Regions from separate parts of the Vibrio cholerae genome, predicted to be linked through region 1. Evidence: predicted binding sites of a transcription regulator. Region 1 holds the regulator's gene; each other region holds the start of a gene.
The links. Region 1 encodes PurR, which represses purine synthesis genes. Its sites were predicted from a motif close to TNANGNAAACGTTTNCNTNA; they were not measured.

Region 1 (3,311 bases):
CCAACCATAGACTATCTCTGGTTTGATGTGGGTGCACACAGTGACCGCCGACTTGTCACTCCAAGTCATTAGAGTATCGCTCATTACTCAAGTATATCGTCTGTCACTGAATTTACTGGAGATACATAGAGAGCCTAAAAGTAAAGACAGGCCAAAGGCCGTTTTTCTTTCAAAAAAATAACGCGCCACTTTGGACGCGTTATGAAATATAGGGTGTGTAAAAACACAGGATGATTACAGGCGTTGATGAACTCAAAATGAAACTCAGAGATGCCTTAATAGCTCATCACGACGATTTTGTGGGATCACCGACCAATGTTTACCTTCGATTGCGCCTTCTAGAGCCCATAGCAACTCTAAACTCACCTCTGCCGTGTGAGTTCGTTGAACCGCTTTATAAGCTTCAACAGAACCAAGAGTCTGAAGAGACTCGACGGTGTCGATACCTGCTTTTTTGAGCATTCTTTCTGTTGCTAAACGCAAGTTAGGAAGATCTTTCAAACGATCAGGTTTCGCTTGTGCTTGAGTTTCACGTTCGGCCTTAGCGACCTCCAGTGCTGCACGCGCTTCATTGAGGATAGAGTCTGGATGACTCCAACAATCTTCAGGTAGAGCGTAGTACTTAGTTACAACGGGGAAGCCACGTTTTTTGTAAACATAAGGTTCATAACCTTGCTGTTTATACTTTTCGATTGTGGCGTCATCTGCACGGATGTGCAGCGTATCGTTAACCACAAGCGCAAACATAGTTTCGTCGACGAAAATACCAAAGCCACCAAACATTGAACGAGATTTAACACGTCCTAGCTGCTCAAAGAGCCGCATTGAATCTTTTAATACTGGTTTATCCATGCTGTTAGTCTCGGAGTATTGTTACATACGCCACCAAGTCAGGTCCGAGAAAATTAGCAAAAGCATGCATTCATAGTGTCAATGATGAGTCAACAAAGTGTATGCATTTTGCCATCGGTAACCCCGCTACCTACCACGTCTTCTGGTTTAGGCCGGAGGCTTTGCGTCCCACTCTTTCGAATGGTTTGCCCTGTGCGTGACATTTTTCCTGATAAAAATTAATCATTCTTGGGTCATTCTCACATACTGATATTTCAAATGTGAGAATGAGCCCTACTAATAATACTCGCACTACATATGTTTTGTCATATTTATGTGACAAGCTTTCAAATATAGGCGTTATGAATTGTCAAGAAAGTTAGGATTTTGTCAAGTCTTTCACCGTGTCGCGCTCTACGATCTCTGGGTGCATTTCGAAAATTCGGCGCTCGTGTTCTTTGTCTTTAATGCGTTCTAGCAAAATTTCAAACGCGTTCTTACCCACACGACGCTTAGGTTGGTGCACTGTGGTCAGTGGTGGAGAGAAGTATTCTGCTAACTCGATATTATCGTAACCGATGACAGACATATCTTCTGGAATACGTATGCCTTTCTGTTGCAAACGGCTCATCAAACCTAATGCCATCGTATCGTTGAAACAGAATACCGCCGTGGGGCGCTTGTCCATCGCAATGATTTTATCCGCCGCTAAAACGGCAGTATCACACTCAAAGTTACCTTCCAAGATCCAATCTTCATTGACGGTCAACTTGGCTTCCGCCATCGCGCGACGGAAACCTTGAATGCGCTCTTGGCATGCGGCTTTGACGAAGTGACCACTCAAACATGCAATCTCAGTGTGACCGCGGTCAGTGAGGTATTTGGTCGCGAGGTAGCCGCCTTCTTCGGAGTTATCGATGATTTTATCGGCGTGCGACGTTTCTGGACCCCAATCCATAACCACTTTTGGAATATCTTTGTGCGCATCCAACATATCTTGCAGCTCTTGGGTCAGGTCTGAACACATCACCAAAATGCCATCAACCCGTTTTTCGGCCAGCATGCGGATATAATCGCGTTGCTTTTCATAGATGCCGCCTGTGTTACATAGGATCAGCGTATAGCCTTGACGGTAACAGTAGCTTTCCACACCGTCGATAACTTCCGAGAAAAACAGGTTAGTAGATTGCGTCACTAACATACCAATCGTGCGAGTGGTATTGCACTTTAAGCTGCGTGCCACGGCACTTGGCGCGTAGTTCAGCTGCTTAACGGCTTCCATCACTTTCTCTTGGGTGGTTTCTGCCACAAAGCGAGTTTTATTGATGACGTGAGAAACGGTAGTGGTTGACACGCCCGCAAGGCGTGCCACATCTTTAATCGTAGCCATAGAGTGTTCCTGTCGATGACTGCTGCCAGCGAATAACATCGGTGGATTTAATCAGCAGAAGTAAGGCGAGACTGAGCGAATCTTCACACTCTGTGCGAGCACATGTCCAACACTATGCCGTACGTAAAGCGCTTCAATCACTATGCCTAAAGTAATAAACCTAAAGTAATAAAAAACAAAAACCGCCGAGAAACAGCGGTTGAAATTTTTACTCGTTTTTATCGTTTGCGGATGGATTTTAGACTGCAAATCTCTCCGTCGCAACGAAATTCATTCACCAAACTATAAGCCATTTCACAATTAATTCGTCTATCCCCTTCCTATTTGACCCTGCCGTGGTGTTGGCTACCACACGAAGCCGTTTGGGATAGATAAAATAGGCTGGCTTTCCGCTTTGCCTGTCTGGCTAATGGGTCTCTTGGATCAGCTCATCAAGACAGTGTTTATCTTGCTGAATAAAGGCTAACGCTAAACGAGCGGCGGCTGAGTACAATCCGAAAGCATCAAATTGAGTGCAACGTTCAGCAAAGGCAGGTAGCCAAGTGAGTAAGTGTTGACTTATGAAGTCGGACTGAGCTTGGAGCGCTAAACTCAGTTGTGCTGAGTGCTCAATTTGGTTAGCACTGATTGCTAGATGCGCTAAAAAATCGAGCTGGATGGCAAGATGATCCTCGGGCTCATTGAGATTTTGTTCAACCTTAACCCCATGTGCGCTGAGTAACTCACGCATTTGCTGCGCAGGCTTGCCATTGAGTAAACCTTGATCGGCATAGACAGAAGCATAGGGCAGGGCGGAATCACGGTCTGATTTCAAAAAGAGATCACAGAAATCTGCAGCGAGCTCCAGCTGTGCATCTTGGCGATCTTGCAAGCGATTGAGCGCCTCGACCAAGTGTTTAACTTCGCGGCTCAAGCTTTGCTCATCAGCGAGCCCGCTTAAAAAAGTACGAACTTCTGCTGAGTGATAGCGAGCAATATCTTGCTCGCTCAGTTCTTTAAAAAACAGGCTCGACAGCCACCAATAGATTTCAGCACGCTTTTCATTGAGGATTTTCAGTTCTTGCATCATCTCTGCACTCCCAATCGATGT
Region 2 (3,311 bases), 580 kb from region 1:
CAGCTCTTTTGCTCCAGTGTTTGGAATTGTCTGGTTCGATGCGATCAAAACGGGACAGAGTCCGCAAGAACGCCTGTGGGATGTCGCGCTCAAAGAGCTTTCCACCCGTTCGAGTGATGAATCGAATGTGATCACTTTAGTGAAATTAGCCAAACAAGAAGGCATTGATGAATTAACCTTAGTCATGCCTTACGCCTTGGATGAGCAGCAGTTAACCACGATTCAAAGCAAAAGCGCAGCGCATATTGAATCTACCAATCAAGAAGAGTTTTTGATCAAGCTTTAAAGAACTTCTCTGGTGCGGTGAGTAGAAGAACACTCAGTAGGAGTGCAATTAAGGGGCTATACCCTTGCTACTTGCCGTGTACCTGCAACGCCAAGTAGTTCAAGCAAATAAGCCCCTTAGTTTTTCATCCGTTGCTGGCTCGTGCTTGCCGCTGGCTTATGATTCAAAGCAGCGAGGCATAACAAAAGCCGCAGATGGAGTTTATCTTTCAATCAGCCCATATTCTTTATCTAGGATTGCGATGATTTCCTGTTTTGGCTGATTACTCAGATGGATAGGTTGCCCCGTGATCTTTTCAGCAATACCCAAATAGGTCCGCGAGATATCCATTAACGCTTCCAGCGGTAAAGCATTGTCACGCGCGAGCGCTTCACGTTCAGGCATGCGATCTTTGTTGAGTAAAATGTCTGGGTCTGGGAAGTAGTTCAGCAAAAATTGGCGGAATCCCTCTTTGGAATTTTCGACAATCTTGCCTTGCTGATATTGCTGCGCATCCCAAATGCGTGATGAGTCAGGGGTGCCTACTTCATCCATATAGATCAGTTTTTGCTGTCCTTGTTGATTTGCTACGTAGCCAAATTCAAATTTGGTATCGACAAAGATTTGTCCCACGCTTTTTAACGCTTCGCTGATCACAGCAAAACCTTGCTTGAGCAGAGTTTCGTAATGGTCAATATCTTGTGGTTGATTGAAGTTGAATGCTGCGTAATTGGCTTCAATATCTTGGCGCGAGATATTCACGTCATCGGCTTCTGGCACGCCGGGGATGCCGCGCAGAATACCTTTGGTCGACGGAGTCATCAGTAGCTCTGGCAGTTGGCTGTCCTTTTCTAAACCTTCTGGTAGGGTAATACCACAAAACTCGCGCTCACCTTTGGTGTAAGCACGCCACATTGAGCCAGTAATGTATTGACGGCAGATGGCTTCAATTTTGATAGGACGGGCTTTTTGTACAATCCACACAAAAGGGTGAGGAATGTCGAGAATATGACTCTCTGCCAAACCATGTTGTTTGAACAGTTTGAACCAATGATTCGAGATAGCATTGAGCGCCGCACCTTTACCCGGTACACCATGGACACCGCCTTCCGCGTGCCAAATGCAATCGAAGGCTGAAATACGATCACTGATGACCATAATGGCCAGCGGGGCATCTTCTGCAACCGGATAACCTTTTTCTTTAATTAGGCGTCGGCTGTCTTGCTCAGTCAGCCAGTAAACCGAGCGAACTTTACCGCTATGTACTGGCTGATGGGTACGAATGGGGAGGTCGTCATTGACGGCAAGGACTTGATCTGCAAGGCTCATTGAGACATTCCTATCTGAATTCAAACATCGTTTTAGCGATTTCGCTGAGTGAAAAACCGCGGGCTGAGCGCATGATACCAGAACTAATTTATGCTGCCAGACAAAAAGCAAACGTTTGCTTAAATTTATCCCTGCCAGATTGTTTAAGTAAAGGTGGTTTATGGATCAGTGCAGTGAATGCGTGGTTTGCTTAATAAAAAACAGCTCACAGCCATGCTGCTTGGCAAAGTGAATCAACTGCTTTTGAGTCACGCTATCTATCGCATTGGATGCCACAATCGCACTGGCGGTTCGGCAGGCAATCGCTTTTGCGACAATCTCTGCTTCAGAGTGGCATGTTGATGCTTTGAGATGGATAACCTTGCCACAATCGATCTGATGCTCATGGAGTGATTGACGGTTCGGACGTTGACATTGAGCGGTATAGAGAATCCATTGTGGGCGCTCTGACAAACTGGCCAGTCGCAGCATCAGGTTTGCCTCGCCCAGATCATTCTTTGCACGTAATGCGCTGAGTGTGGGCGAGTTATGTAAGCCAAAATGTTTGAATTCAGTGTGTAGCATAATACTGTCTCTCCATACATGCTGTATGTAAATACAGTATTATTGGTTGGTTGTTTTTGCAACTGGTTTTTGGATAAAAAAAGCACAGAAATTCACGTTGCTACACGATGATTTTTGTTATCTGTTTGATTTGTATTGGTTTTATTTCTTGTTGATAAAGGTGGAAAAAAGTAGGTATATGCGGTTTTTGTGAGCAATGCCACGGAAGCCGTGCGGCAGCTTATACAGGTATGTGCGGAGAAAACAGAAAAAGCGCCAGAAGGCGCTTTTTCAAGTTTAAGGGGATGCAGTTTATCGAGCTGCTTGTTGTTTTTCTCGGAATGCCATCTCGGCTAAATTAAATTGCCTTACATCCATTCGGGCAAACTCATTGCAGTTTTCACAAGAATGATGTGCTTTACCATCCACATATTCATGTCTTGTCAGTAGTTTTGGCTGTTTACACCAATCACAGATGCCTTCTACGCTAAACATTGTCTTCTCTCCCACCTAAATCAGGCGTAAATTTCGCGCGGATTATGGCACGTCTAAATAAAAAAAGTTAACTATTTGTAATTATGGATGAGAAGGAGATCGATTGCGCATAGGCTGATTTTTCAAGCCTTGAGTCGGAATTTTCAGATGTTATGCTTGTTTCTGTAACGATTTGTTAACTGAATCGATCACGATTTTTACCGCGCTATTTAAGCGCTTCATCTCTTCTTCGCTGCCATGCAGGTCAGGGTGATAAATTTTCGATAACTGTTTGTAGCGCAGCTTGATCATTTTGACGTCAGGCCGTTGGTTTTGGTGAAAACCCATTAAGGCGTAGGCCATCGCAACTTTTTGGCCGTTAAGGTCGCTGGTTTGGTTCTGTTGTAGCCGTTTACACTCTTGATAGAGATGGTCTAACTGCTGTTTTTGCCTTTTGATAATGAACTGTTGCTCTTTCCATTTCCCTTCGTAGTCAACGTGTTTTACCGCGACGATATGGTTGCGTTGTCTGCGCCATATCATGCGGATCGTGATGATGGTGAGTAATAAGATGAGCGCCACCAAAGTCGGCAATAGCCAATCACTGGTGATGGTTTGCGCTTCTTTATTAACGGGTAGTGCGCTGGCGGGTCGGGCAAGATCCCGATCAATCAGGTTATCCAATTGACCTATGCTGTTG
Region 3 (3,311 bases), 540 kb from region 1:
TAACCGTCGAACAGATGGGGAGGGACAAATTCGTGCTACCGCGGGAGCAGAAGATCCGCTACTCTTGGCGGCAGCAAATGAAAAGGAGTAGAAGATGCGAGATCCTGAGTTTTGGCATAACAAATGGGCGGCGAACCAGATTGGTTTTCACCTTGAAGACGTGAACCCGCTATTGATCCGCTTTTGGTCTGATCTTGCCCCTAAACGCAGTGAAAAAGTGCTCGTCCCTCTGTGTGGTAAGAGTGAAGATCTGATTTGGCTGGCGAATCAGCATGACAGTGTTCAAGGGGTTGAACTGAGTCAAATCGCGGTACGTTCTTTCTTTGCCGAGCATTTCTATACCCCGACAGTGACCCGACTCAATGCGCAACATGAACTGTATCAGTTTGATGAGCTTACGCTTTTTACCGGCGATTTCTTCACAGCTCCTGTTGAATCGGTGGACTTAGTTTATGATCGTGCGGCGCTAGTGGCATTGCCGGAAGAGATGCGCGCAGAGTACGCGCAGCGCGTGTTGCAACTGCTTAAACCGGGTGGGCGCATTTTGCTGGTCAGTATGGATTATGTGCAAACTGAGTTGTCAGGGCCGCCATTTTCGGTTCCTGAAGCGGAAATTCGAACCTTGTTTATGGGGTGTGAGGTGCGCAGAGTTTACCAAGATACGAGCATAGATCCGCATCTGAATAAGCGCACACAAGCGGGCTTAAGCCGCTTTGCCGAAGAAGTTTGGGTGATTGAGAAAAGCGAGTGACTCTGACTCTTTGAACGCCACTAAGTAGAAATGAAAAAAGCGCGCTGAATGAGCGCGCTTTCTGATAGTGCTGATAAAGATAAAGAGCTGAATTAGTAATGAATCTTCACGGCCTTCGCACACTCAATCGCGCGATCAGTGGCTTCTTGCGTCGTTTTTCCTTGGCTCAGGGCAACACCTAAGCGACGACGACCCGCGATATCTGGCTTGCCAAATAAACGTACTTGGGTGTGAGGAATGCTTAGGGCGTCATCAAGCCCACTGAACTGGATATTCTGTGATTGGCCTTGGCCGAGGATCGCCGCAGAGGCTGATGGGCCATATTGCACGATTTGACCAATCGGTAGACCAGTAAACGCGCGCACATGCAAAGCGAATTCAGAGAGCTCTTGAGAAATGAGCGTCACCATTCCGGTATCGTGTGGGCGAGGGGAAACTTCGTTGAAGATGACCTTGTCACCTTTCACAAACAGTTCAACCCCAAACAAACCATAACCACCAAGCGCGTTAACCACCTGTTCTGCCACATATTCAGCCGCTTTAATGGCATTTTCTGACATCACTTGTGGTTGCCATGACTCGCGGTAATCGCCATCTTCTTGGCGATGGCCAATTGGAGCGCAGAAATGGACGCCATCCACTGCGCGTACGGTCAGCAGTGTGATTTCGTAATCAAAATCCACGAAGCCTTCCACAATCACTCGGCCAGCGCCACTGCGTCCACCTTGTTGTGCGTATTGCCAAGCCGCTTCGATCTGCTCTGGTGTGCGAATAACACTTTGGCCTTTGCCCGATGAACTCATGACAGGCTTACAGATACAAGGTAAACCGATGTTTTCTACTGCCGCGGCAAAGCTCTCATAGCTGTCTGCGAATTGATACGCGGAAGTGGGCAAACCTAACTCTTCAGCGGCTAAACGGCGAATGCCTTCACGGTTCATGGTGAGGCGAGTTGCATTGGCGGTAGGTACAACGTTTAAGCCTTGCGCTTCTAACTCCACTAACTTGCTGGTAGCAATCGCTTCAATCTCTGGAACCACGAAATGTGGCTTTTCTAAATCAATCACTTGTTGTAGTGCATCGGCATCGAGCATATCAAACACGTGGCTGCGATGGGCGACCTGCATGGCAGGCGCATCAGCGTAACGATCACAGGCGATGACTTCGAGGCCAAGGCGCTGACACTCAATCGCGACTTCCTTACCAAGTTCACCAGAGCCAAGCAAAAGTACTCGCGTTGCGTTATCCCGAGTCGCTGTCCCAAACATAGACAATCCTTATAGTCATTCAGTCAACATTAGCAAAAAACAGCGGCCATGATACTGGAACAAAGCACAAAAGAAAACGTTTGCTTCCCGCTGTAGCCAGTCAGATTACCCCGTATTCTGGTCAAGTTTATGACAGTTTTATGGCGAGCAGGATCAGAGTGAAAGAGCGATAAACAGCAATATGGGCAGGCTTAATAAGCTGAAGAAATTACCAAACAACACCATAGCCGCAACCTGAGTAGGCTCGATGTGATAACGCTCGGCGAACAGATAATTCATCACTGCGGGGGGCAACATGGTAAACAGCACCATCATTTGCAGTTGTAAGGGAGGCAGTGGAATGAAAAAGTAAATCAGCGCAAACGCGCAGGCTCCGGTGAGCAGAGATTGTGCCGTTGAAACAAGGCCAACTTTGAGCCCGGCTAAGCGCAGGTTGATCATTTGTGAGCCGAGCGAAAGCAGCATCACAGGAACGGCAGCTTGTCCCAGTAAAGCGGTGGCGTTGTACAAGGGGGACCAGATAGAGACTCCGCTTAGATTGAGCAGTAAAGCCAGTGAGGATGCTAAAAAGACCGGAGCGCTGAGCACGGTTTTCAATACGCTACCTTTGCTCAGCATGGCCACCCCTAAGCTAATGTGCAGACACATGGAAACCACAAACAGCAACACGGCAGAGGGGAGCGCGGTTTCGCCAAACGCATAAGTAAACAGGGGAATCGCTAAATTACCGCTGTTGCGAAACATGTGCAGTGGAGCCCATGTTTTAAATGACCAACGGCCCAAATGACATATCAGGAGCATTAAAATACCGGGCAGCAATACCGCGACAAGAGCGGCAAGCAACAGAGGTGTTTGCTGCGTATCCAGTGGCATATTGACCAGTGAAGAAAACACCAACGCGGGCACAAAGGCCTCCATATTGATGCGATTGATCGGGCGAAAATCGGGTTTGAGCCAGAGACCAATCAAATAGCCAATCAAGACTAAGCTCATCACAGGAAAGAGAATGGCAATGATTTGTTCAAACATAGCTTGCGAGAGATACGTGTAAAAAGCGCAAGTTATCAGGCTTTATTCAGAACGTCATGGTGGGTGATGGAAAAGTGTGCGCGCGACATCTTTAGCAAGAGGTGGACTAAGAGAGCTAGTAGCAAAAAGTGAAGAGGCCAATGGCCTCTTCATTCGGTTTACAGTGAGAGATAAGAAAGTGGAATATCGGGATTGATCACTTCCAGCGTTGCTTGAGTATCGGCAAGATGGCTGATTTTGCCGGTTGCACTCTCTACCAGAGA
Region 4 (3,311 bases), 1.1 Mb from region 1:
AAGTTGTTGATGAAGCGCGTTGCCAAGTCTTTGGCTTTGCTTTCCCACTGCAGTGGGTCAACATAAGTATCACGTGGGTCGAGGATCATAGGATCGACGCCGGGCAGTGCGGTGGGCACTTGCAGATTAAAGATTGGGATATGTTTGGTTTCCGCTTTTTCGATCGAACCATCCAAAATCGCATCGATAATACCGCGCGTATCTTTAATTGAGATGCGCTTACCGCTGCCGTTCCAACCTGTGTTAACCAGATAGGCTTCGGCGCCCGCAGCTTCCATACGTTTTACCAGCACTTCTGCATACTGAGTTGGGTGCAGAGTGAGGAACGCTGCGCCAAAACAGGCGGAGAAGGTTGGGGTAGGTTCAGTAATGCCACGCTCAGTACCCGCCAGTTTAGCCGTAAAGCCAGACAAGAAGTGGTACTTGGTTTGCTCAGGCGTCAGTTTTGAAACTGGAGGCAATACGCCAAACGCATCGGCAGACAGGAAGATCACCTTAGTCGCATGACCGCCTTTGGAAACGGGTTTTACGATGTTGTCGATGTGATAAATAGGGTAAGAAACACGGGTGTTCTCGGTTTTTGAACCATCATCAAAATCAATCGAACCATCACTACGAACCGTGACGTTTTCCAGTAGAGCATCACGGCGGATCGCGTTATAGATATCCGGCTCTGCTTCTTTAGACAGCTTGATGGTTTTCGCGTAGCAGCCGCCTTCAAAGTTGAACACGCCATCATCATCCCAGCCGTGCTCATCGTCACCAATTAACGCACGTTTTGGATCGGTGGATAGGGTGGTTTTACCCGTACCAGAAAGACCGAAGAAGATGGCGACATCGCCCGCTTTACCCATGTTGGCAGAGCAGTGCATAGAGGCAATGCCTTGTAGCGGCAGGAAGTAGTTCATCATCGCGAACATACCTTTTTTCATCTCACCGCCGTACCAAGTACCGCCGATGAGCTGCATGCGCTCGGTCAGATTAAACACAGTGAAGTTTTCTGAGTTCAGACCGTGCTCTTTCCACTTCGCATTGGTACATTTTGCGCCGTTCATTACGACAAAGTCTGGTTTAAAGTGCGCCAGCTCTTCTTCGCTTGGACGAATGAACATGTTTTTCACAAAGTGTGCTTGCCATGCTACTTCGGTGATGAAGCGAACACTTAAGCGAGTATCGGCGTTGGCACCACAGTAGCCATCGAGCACGAATACGCGTTTACCAGAAAGCTGCTTGGTCACCAAGGCTTTCAGGTCATTCCACACTTCTTGATTGATCGGTTTGTTGTCGTTTTTCGCTTTGTCTGACGTCCACCACAGCGTATCGCGAGTGGTATCATCTTTAACGATAAACTTATCTTTTGGTGAGCGGCCAGTGAAGATGCCAGTATCAACCGCAACAGCACCCAATTCAGTCACCACACCACGTTCATAACCTTCGAGATCTGAACGGGTTTCTTCGGCAAATAACATTTCATAGCTCGGGTTACGAACCAGTTCAGTTACGCCGGTGATCCCATATTGGGCTAGGTCGATTTGTGCAGCCTTAGTATGTTCCATAACGGTCATAGGTGCTCCTTGTAGGATTTTGTAGGGATTTTGTAAGAATTTATGTAATTGTTATCTATAGACCATGCTAGCAACGGACCAGAGATAAAACAGGGAGGCAGCTCAAATATTGCCCACCAAGTTTCTGTGGTTTTAGGTAACTCGTCACATATATTGGCATCGATATTTTATCGCGTGCGCAAACCTTTGCGCCAGTAGCACAAGATTAATACTTTACAGAAATTAAGTACGGCGTACTGTTGTTAGGTTCTTTGATTTTATTGATTTTTTAGCATGAAAAAGCCAGCGATAAGCTGGCTTTTGGGCGGTTTTTACGTGCTTGTTAAACGTAGCGAATTAATGCAAGGTTGAACCGTTCGCCGATGAGGGAGCATACAATTCAGCGACTTGCGCTGAGTCAAACGAGTAGGTCGTACCGCAATAATCACAATGCAGAGCGACGGCACCATCTTGAGCAAGAATATCGTTAATCTCTTCACGTGCGACGGTCACAATCGCGGCAGCACTGCGTTCACGTGAGCAGCCACAACGGAAGCTGATCTGTTGTGGTGTGAACAGTTGCACCGTCTCTTGGTTGTAAAGACGATACAGCAACTCTTCTGCTGGCAGCGCAAAAAGCTCTTCATCCTTGATGGTGTTAGTTAATTGTTCTAGATGCTCGAAATCTTCAGCTGAACCTTTACCATCGGGTACGATTTGCAGCAACATGCCTGCGGCACAAGCTTTCCCATCGTGTTTGCCAACACGGATCCATAAACGGGTCTTAAGCTGCTCCGAACGTTCAAAGTAACCTTCCAGCACTTGTGCTAGGGTGTCGCCTTCCAAACCGACCACACCTTGATAGCGCTCGCCTTGCTTAGGTTCAATGGTGATGACCAGATGACCTTTGCCAAGCATGTCATGTAGGCTTGCATCATCCGCAATATCGCCTTTCCAGCGAGCCACGCCACGCACTTGTTGGTTGTTATCGCCGTTGATGACCACGAGAGAGACCGGTCCATTACCTTGCAGTTGCAGGGTGATTGAGCCTTCAAACTTCAGCGTCGCTGTCAGCAGTGAGGTGGCGACCAGTAGTTCACCGATGAGGTGTTGTACGGCGGCAGGGTATTCCTGACTGGAAATCATCTGTTGGTAAGTGTCGTCCAGTTGAACCAACTCACCACGTACAGAAAGGTCTTTAAATAGATAGCGATGTAGCATGTTGTTCGCCATTGATTGTGTCGTCATAAGGAATAATCCGGCTATTTACTGATGGATGAATTTGAGTAGATCTCGGCGCTGTTTCTTGTCAGGACGTCGATCCGGACTCGGGTTGAGTTGGCGCATCATGGCATTGCGTTCACGTTTGGTGATGCTTTCGGCCGTTTCGCTATAGAGCTGTTGTGCTTCAGGTGCCCCACGGCGTTGGTCTGAGATCTTTTCAATAATGACCGTTTTCTCATCATGACCTTGACGCAATGTGATTTGCGCTCCAATTTCAACCGATTTGCTGGGTTTGGCGCGCTGGCCATTATAGTGGACTTTGCCCCCTTCGACCATATTTCGCGCGAGCGAGCGTGTTTTGTAAAATCTTGCTGCCCACAGCCATTTATCCAGTCTCACCTCTTCTGCGCTGGAACTCATTGCCACATTGCCTCTCTAAGCTTATTACATTTGACTATTATTCATGCTTAACAATGGTGTTTGCAGGGCTGTTTTTCAAGCAAGTCGACAATTTAACGTTTGAGACACTTCGCTCCACTATGC

Region 2: the regulator PurR is predicted to act here: its motif matches at 1,698-1,717, upstream of F0316_RS08170 (phosphoribosylaminoimidazolesuccinocarboxamide synthase).
Region 3: the regulator PurR is predicted to act here: its motif matches at 2,088-2,107, upstream of purT (phosphoribosylglycinamide formyltransferase 2).
Region 4: the regulator PurR is predicted to act here: its motif matches at 1,740-1,759, upstream of pckA (phosphoenolpyruvate carboxykinase (ATP)).

Annotation. Positions count from the first base shown of each region.
Region 1 is NZ_CP043554.1:1,183,774-1,187,084, forward strand. Features, by position in the region: gene F0316_RS05680 (TfoX/Sxy family DNA transformation protein) at 265-852, opposite strand; cyclic di-GMP riboswitch class I at 966-1,052, opposite strand; gene purR (HTH-type transcriptional repressor PurR) at 1,211-2,221, opposite strand; gene torD (molecular chaperone TorD) at 2,628-3,290, opposite strand.
Region 2 is NZ_CP043554.1:1,760,618-1,763,928, reverse strand. Features, by position in the region: gene F0316_RS08175 (hypothetical protein) at 1-286, shown strand, start outside; gene F0316_RS08170 (phosphoribosylaminoimidazolesuccinocarboxamide synthase) at 488-1,594, opposite strand; gene F0316_RS08165 (hypothetical protein) at 1,760-2,158, opposite strand; gene F0316_RS08160 (hypothetical protein) at 2,450-2,632, opposite strand; gene F0316_RS08155 (J domain-containing protein) at 2,783-3,311, opposite strand, start outside.
Region 3 is NZ_CP043554.1:1,722,682-1,725,992, reverse strand. Features, by position in the region: gene F0316_RS07990 (thiopurine S-methyltransferase) at 95-751, shown strand; gene purT (phosphoribosylglycinamide formyltransferase 2) at 844-2,019, opposite strand; gene F0316_RS07975 (AEC family transporter) at 2,173-3,048, opposite strand; gene cdd (cytidine deaminase) at 3,207-3,311, opposite strand, start outside.
Region 4 is NZ_CP043554.1:123,416-126,726, forward strand. Features, by position in the region: gene pckA (phosphoenolpyruvate carboxykinase (ATP)) at 1-1,565, opposite strand, end outside; gene hslO (Hsp33 family molecular chaperone HslO) at 1,902-2,777, opposite strand; gene hslR (ribosome-associated heat shock protein Hsp15) at 2,811-3,188, opposite strand.